DNA from 2 places in the Brachybacterium sp. genome. Region 2 is predicted to be linked to the other one. Evidence: predicted binding sites of a transcription regulator. Region 2 holds the regulator's gene; the other holds the start of a gene.
What was found. The regulator LexA, encoded in region 2, represses DNA repair genes until DNA is damaged. The targets are predictions, from matches to a motif close to TCGAACANNTGTTCGA.

Region 1 (3,406 bases), on a different contig from region 2:
CCGATGCTCGAGCCCGCCCGCGGCGTCACCCAGACCGCAGAGCGGCTCGCCGAGCGTTCCGAGCTCGCCGGGGCCCGCCTCGGCATCCTCCACGGCCGCCTGTCTGTGGAGGAGAAGCAGGAGGTGATGGGACAGATGGTGCGCGGTGAGATCGACGTGCTGGTCTCCACCACCGTCATCGAGGTGGGGGTCGACGTCCCCAACGCCTCGGTGATGATCATCCTGGACGCCGAACGCTTCGGCGTCTCCCAGCTCCACCAGCTGCGCGGCCGCGTGGGTCGCGGGGAGCACGCCGGAATCGCCTTCTTCGACACCTCCGGCGAGCCCGGGCAGCAGCACTCCACGCACCTGCACGCCATCGCGGAGACGACCGACGGCTTCGAGCTCGCCGAGCTCGACCTGCGTCGCCGAGGCGCCGGCGATCTGGTGGGGGAGGAGCAGTCCGGCCTGCAGCGCACCCTCAAGCACCTCGATGTCATCCGTGACGCCCGCGCCATCGAGCAGGCCCGCGAGGACGCCTTCGCCGTGGTCGCCGCCGACCCCGAGCTCACCACCCACCCCGCTCTCGCCGGTGCCGTCGCGGACCGGCTGCGGGATGCCGACCCCGACGTGGAGAGGAGCTGATATGCCGCGCATCGTCTCCGGCACCCTCGGCGGCCGCACCATCCCCGGCCCTCCTGGCAAGGGAACCCGCCCGACCACCGACAAGGTGCGCGAGGCCCTGTTCAACCGGCTCGAGGGCTGGGACGCCCTGGTCGGCGCCCGCGTGCTCGATCTCTACGCGGGCACCGGCGGACTCGCCTTCGAGGCGCTGTCCCGGGGCGCAGAGCATGCCCTGCTGGTCGAGCTGCACGGCCCGACCGCCAAGCAGCTGCGCCGCACCGCCGCCGACCTCGGCCTCACCGAGCGCACGGACATCCGAGTCGGCAGGGCCGCTGCCGTGGCGGCCCAGCTCGCCGCGCAGCCGGCATCGCAGCCCTCCGGCCACGCCGCCACCCTGGTCTTCCTCGACCCGCCGTATGACGTGACCACCGAGGCGCTCGAGCAGCTTCTGCTCACCCTCCGCCCCGCCCTGGCGGAGGATGCGCTGGTCGTCATCGAGCGCTCCTCACGCACTCGTCCCGTCGACTGGCCCGAGGGCTGGGCGGACGACGGCAGCAAGGAGTACGGGGAGACCGCGCTGCAGTTCGGTGGCCCGGCCTGACGTTCGGTGGCTCGGCGTGACGTTCGGTGGCTCGTCGTGATGCCGCTCTATCCACATTTTCAAGAAGTGCTTGCAGCGCGGCGGCGAATATGCATTAACACGCTGTAGCTTTGTGGCCTGCAGATATGGCGTGGACGCAATTCGCGCGGCTGGCGCGGAGGCGGTTGTCATGCCGAGCGCGCGCACTGGTGACCTGCGAGTATCCCCAATTGGTGCACGATTTGTGGATATCGCGACCGTTCCTCCACCGCCGTGGGTTATCCACAAATTTGCGAGGAGCGGATGTTTCTCTGGCGCTTGTCGAGCATGTGTTCTAAAATGAGAGATGTCGGCACCTGGTCGCACGCTCGGTCGAACATTCGATCGAACATCCGGTGTGGGGATCGGTCGTCGGCGCCGCAGATCACGACAGGGCACGAGCAAGGGTGCAGAGGAGGGGATTGCCATGAAGCAGACCAATGCGGAGCCTTCCCGCGCTGCGGAGCCTCCCCGCGCCCCGGTGCGGGTGCGCAAGCTCCTCACCTCGAAAGCCCTCGTGGAGCGCGCCGATGTCCTTCCCAGCTCCCCGGAGGCTGAGACTGTGCTGCGGATCTTCCGCCGCCGACGGCAGGAGCACGCCGCCCTCTATGTCGCCGAGATACGTGACCTCGCTTCCCTCTGGTCCGAGAGCGATGAGGGAGACGAGAAGGCCCTCCACGCGTTGGCGGCCTCTGCAGGTCTGCGCATGAAGCTGTCCCGTGGCGAAGACCGCCTCCGGGATGCGCACGTCGCGGTCACCGACCTGCCCGCATGCTTCGCACGGGTGGAGGAGGGCGCGCTGCCCGTGGACTGGTTCGAGTGGCTGATCCGCAGCGTATTGCGGCTGACGCACGTCCAGCGGCGTCAGGTCGACGAGCGGGTTGCGGTCTGGCAGCTCGAGGCGATCGACGTCGAGCGCTTCTACCGCGAGCTGCGCACGCTCATCGAATGGTTCGGCCGCGCGGCGGTGCAGGAGACTCCGCAGGAGCAGCGCGGCGTGTTCATCCAGCCCTCACCCGACGGTGATGGCACTGCCTGCATCATGATCCGCGGTCCGATCCCAGAGATCACCGCCTTCGGTCAACGGCTCGATGCCTCCGCACGCGCCGTCCAGGACGCCCAACGACACGCTCTCGAGACCGGTGCGCCGATCCCCTTCGACCTCGATGGGGACGCCGCGCGCGAGGGCCGGCACCTGTCCCTCGCGGCGCTGCAGTATGCGGTGGCGGTCCGTTCGATGCTCGAGACCGGGACGGTAGAGGTCCCCGCGCCAGCCTTCCGGATCTCGCTCGTCGTGCCCGTGCTCACGCTGCTCGGCCTCTCGAATGCACCTGCCATGCTCGACGGCACGATCCCGATCCCACCACGCATGGCACGGCAGATGGTCGCCAAGGCGCCTGCCGTCGAACGGGTGCTCACCGACCCGATCTCGGGGGACTACCTGCCCAGCGCGTCCCAGACTTACCGCCCTTCCGCGGCGATGGCCGAGAACCTCCGCCTGATCGACCCCGTCTGCGCGGTGCCCGGCTGCGCCCGCTCTGTGATGACCATCGGCGAGATGGACCACATCGAGGAGTTCGACCTCGAGGAACCTTCCCGAGGCGGCCCCACCACGATCGAGAACCTCCACCGGCTGTGCAGGACCCACCACCGGATGAAGACCGCCGGACTTCTCGATCCCGATCGGAACGAAGTCACCGGCGTCACTCGCTGGAGGATCGGCGGCGCTGCGGTCAGCGACGTCGCCAAGAACACCGACCTCGTCACCAGGGAACTCTCCGAGAAGCTGCACCGTGCATGGGAGCAGTACCGCAGCGATCTCGAGTTCGAAGCCGTGACCCGCCTCGGAATCCTCGACGAGAGTCCCGCCGAGAGCGCGGACCGCGAGGAGGCCTATCGGTGGGGGCTCCATCTCACCGAGTACTACTCCCGGCCCGAGTACGACGAGCTCACCGATCCCGGGCCGCCGCCGCTGGCGTCGCTGCCGGAGCACCGTCCGCCACCCTTCTGAGCGCACCGCTATCCTGTCCCGATGACGCGCTCGCCCACCGCCCTCACTGGCCTTGCCGACCTCGACTGGCCGCTGCACACGCGCCGCCTCATCCTGCGTCCTGGCCTCTCCGAGGACGCCGAGACGGTGTGGCCATGGTTCCGCCTGCCCGAGGTGCAGGAATGGACCACCAC
Region 2 (3,406 bases):
GTCGGAGGAGACGGACAGCGGGGACCGAGACTCGCTCCAGGATGCCGTCTCGGACCGCGCCTGGCGCCAGGTCTCCGTGACCGGCAATCAGTGCATCGGCAGCAGCTGCCCGATGGTGGAGGACTGCTTCGCCGAGCGCAGCCGAGAGCTCGCGCGCGAAGTCGACATCGTGGTCACCAACCATGCCCTGCTCGCGATCGATGCTTTCGACAACCACGGGATCATCCCCGACCACGATGTGGTCGTCTTCGACGAGGCGCACGATCTCTCCGCCCGGGTGACCAGCGCCGTCACCGATGTGCTCACCCCCGGCATGCTCCGAGGCACGGTGCGGGACCTGCGTGGCCTCGGGGTGGCCGGGACGGCGCTGGACGACGCCTCCGAAGAGCTGCGCGAAGCCCTCGAGCTGTCTCCCGACGGGCGCGTGATCGGTGATCTCCCGGCGCGGCTCGGGGACGCCGTCACCCAGCTCCGGGTCGAGGCCCGCACCGCCCACTCGGACGCGAAGGATGCGGGGGACGAATCCTCCGCCGGCGCGCGCAAGACGGTTCGCGCCAACCTCCAGGAGATCATCGACGTCTGCGAACGGCTCGCCGCTCCCGATGAGGATGACGTGGTCTCGATCTCGCATTCCCAGGCCACCGGGCGCTCGAGCATCCAGGTGGCTCCGCTGAGCGTCGCGGGTGCGATGCGCGGTGCGATCCTCGAGGACCGCACTGCCGTGCTCACCTCCGCCACCCTGGCCCTCGGGGGCCGCTTCGAACCCGCGGCCGGGGAGGTCGGGCTGGCTCGCGCCGCGCGGATGGACCCGGCGGAGCTGCCGCCGCGGGAGGACGCCAACGCCTGGGCCGCACTCGATGTGGGCAGCCCGTTCGAATATCGCCGGCAGGGGATCCTCTACACCGCTCGTCATCTTCCGCAGCCGGGGCGTGAGGGGCCCTCCACGGCAATGCTCGACCACCTCACGGAGCTGGTCGAGGCTTCTCAGGGCGGTGCGCTGTGCCTGTTCTCCTCGCGGCGGGGAGCTGAGCTCGCCGCCGAGCATGTGCGAGCTCGGCTCGACCTGACGATCGCGGTGCAGGGAGAGGACTCGATGGCGAACCTGGTGCGCACCTTCCGTGACGAGGAGGATGCGAGCCTGTTCGGAACCCTCACCCTGTGGCAGGGCGTGGATGTGTCCGGACGTTCGCTGCGCCTGGTCACCATCGACCGGATCCCCTTCCCCCGGCCTGATGATCCGCTCACCGCAGCCCGCCAGGAGCGGATCGGACAGCGGGGCGGGAACGGCTTCATGTCGATCTCGGCCCAGCATGCGGCCCTGCTGCTGGCACAGGGGGCCGGGCGGCTCATCCGCTCCACGGCGGACCGCGGGATGGTCGCGGTGCTGGATCCGCGTCTCTCGACCGCTCGCTACGGCGGCTATCTGCGGGAGTCGATGCCCCCGCTGTGGCCGACCACGGACCCGGAGGTCGCGCTCAGCGCGCTGCGTCGCCTCTCCGAGAGCTGACGCAGGGCGTCGCTGCAGCCCCGGCACCGGATCGAGCGGGGGCTCAGATCGCGCGCAGCACCGCCACGATCTTCCCGAGAATCTCGGCATGGTCGCCCAGGATCGGTGCGAAGGCCGGGTTGTGCGGCATCAGCCAGACGTGATCGTCGCGCTGCACGAACGTCTTGACGGTGGCCTCGCCATCGATCATCGCCGCGACGATCTCGCCCTTCTCCGCGGTGTTCTGCGAGCGGACGACCACCCAGTCGCCGTCACAGATGGCGGCGTCGATCATCGAATCCCCGACCACCTGGAGCAGGAAGAGGTCGCCGTCGCCCACCAGACGCTGGGGAAGGGTGAAGACATCCTCGATCTGCTCCTCGGCGGTGATCGGTACACCGGCGGCGATCCTCCCCAGCAGTGGCACCGTCACGGAGTTCGGGCTGAGCTCGGTCACCGGCAGGGGCGCGGGGGCGTCATCCGCCTCTGGCATCACGACCTCCATCGCCCGCGGGCGCTTGGGATCGCGGCGCAGGAAGCCCTTGCGTTCGAGCGACTGCAGCTGATGGGCCACCGACGAGGAGGAGGTCAGCCCCACGGCATCGCCGATCTCGCGCATGGTGGGCGGATAGCCGTGTGAGGCGACCGCCGCGTTGATCGTCTCCAGGATCAGCCTCTGCCGCCGGCTGAGCCCCTCGGTGCGCTCATCGGCGGGAGCCTCGCCGCGGGACCGGATCGGCTTGGGGGTGCTCGGCGTCATCGTGAGGCCTCCTGGCGTCGTCTGTCGGACCCTCGCGGTTCCGTATGTGGTGTGACCCAGCGTAGGGCGGCGTGAGGCAGAAGCCAAACATGTGTTCGATGTTTCCCTTGCGTGTCGCCGGAACGTCGGGCTACAGTCGCACATACATTCGATCGAACAGGAGTTCGGATATGAATACTGGAACCGCCACGGTCCTCTCTCTTCCGGCGCAGCGCGAGCAGCGCGTCGAGGGTGCAGATCGAGCACGCGTTCGACTCGTCCCCACCCGTCGGGGACGCTTCCTCCTCGCTGGCCTCGCCTTCCTGCTGGGACTGCTCGTGGCTGCCGCCGTGCTGCTGACGGTGGATCTTCCTGCGGCGCTGGCAGGGACCGACTCCCAGCAGCCCGTCACCATCACGGTCGAGGCGGGAGACACCCTCTGGGGCTATGCCGAGGAGTTCGCTCCGGAGGCCATGAGCGAGCAGGAGTTCGTCGCTGAGGTGCGTACCCTCAACCACCTGCCCACCGGCCGTGTGACCGCGGGCCAGCAGATCGAGCTGCCCGTCTCAGGGGATGCGATCCGCTGAGCGGATCCGATGCCGGTACCCTGAGTGGATGCACTGTCCGTTCTGTCGCCACTCCGATTCGCGTGTCGTCGACTCGCGCACGTCCGATGACGGTGCGACGATCCGTCGGCGCCGCCAGTGCCCCAACTGCTCGCGGCGCTTCTCCACCTCGGAGACCGCGTCGCTGTCGGTTCTCAAGCGCTCCGGGGTCAGCGAACCGTTCAGCCGGGCGAAGGTGATCTCCGGAGTACGGAAGGCATGCCAGGGGCGTCCGGTCAGCGACGGCCAGCTGGCCATGCTCGCCCAGCGGGTCGAGGAGAACATTCGCTCGAGCGGGCTCGCGGAGATCGATGCCCATCAGGTCGGCCTGTCGATCCTGCAGCCCCTCCAGGAACTGGATGTCGTGGCCTATCTGCGCTTCGCGAGCGTGTACCAGGCGTTCGACTCGCTCGAGGATTTCGAGGCCGCCATCGCACGTCTGCGTGCCGAGGGCCTGCATGGGGCGGGTGTCGAGGAGACCTCCGTCTGAGCCGAGCTGAGCGGGATCGCAGGGATGCATCCGCCGCCGGATCGTGCGGGTTTCGTAGATTTTGTGGATCTGGCGCTTGAGCACCT

Region 1: a site for LexA is predicted at 1,505-1,520, ahead of ACTH43_RS13950 (HNH endonuclease signature motif containing protein). Genes of this name have one in related genera too.

What each region holds. Positions count from the first base shown of each region.
Region 1 covers NZ_JBQDLF010000038.1:23,382-26,787, reverse strand. The annotation lists gene ACTH43_RS13960 (ATP-dependent DNA helicase RecG) at 1-624, shown strand, start outside; gene rsmD (16S rRNA (guanine(966)-N(2))-methyltransferase RsmD) at 626-1,204, shown strand; gene ACTH43_RS13950 (HNH endonuclease signature motif containing protein) at 1,650-3,233, shown strand; gene ACTH43_RS13945 (GNAT family N-acetyltransferase) at 3,255-3,406, shown strand, end outside.
Region 2 covers NZ_JBQDLF010000005.1:47,384-50,789, reverse strand. The annotation lists gene ACTH43_RS03470 (ATP-dependent DNA helicase) at 1-1,507, shown strand, start outside; gene lexA (transcriptional repressor LexA) at 1,551-2,246, opposite strand; gene ACTH43_RS03460 (peptidoglycan-binding protein LysM) at 2,417-2,812, shown strand; gene nrdR (transcriptional regulator NrdR) at 2,841-3,320, shown strand.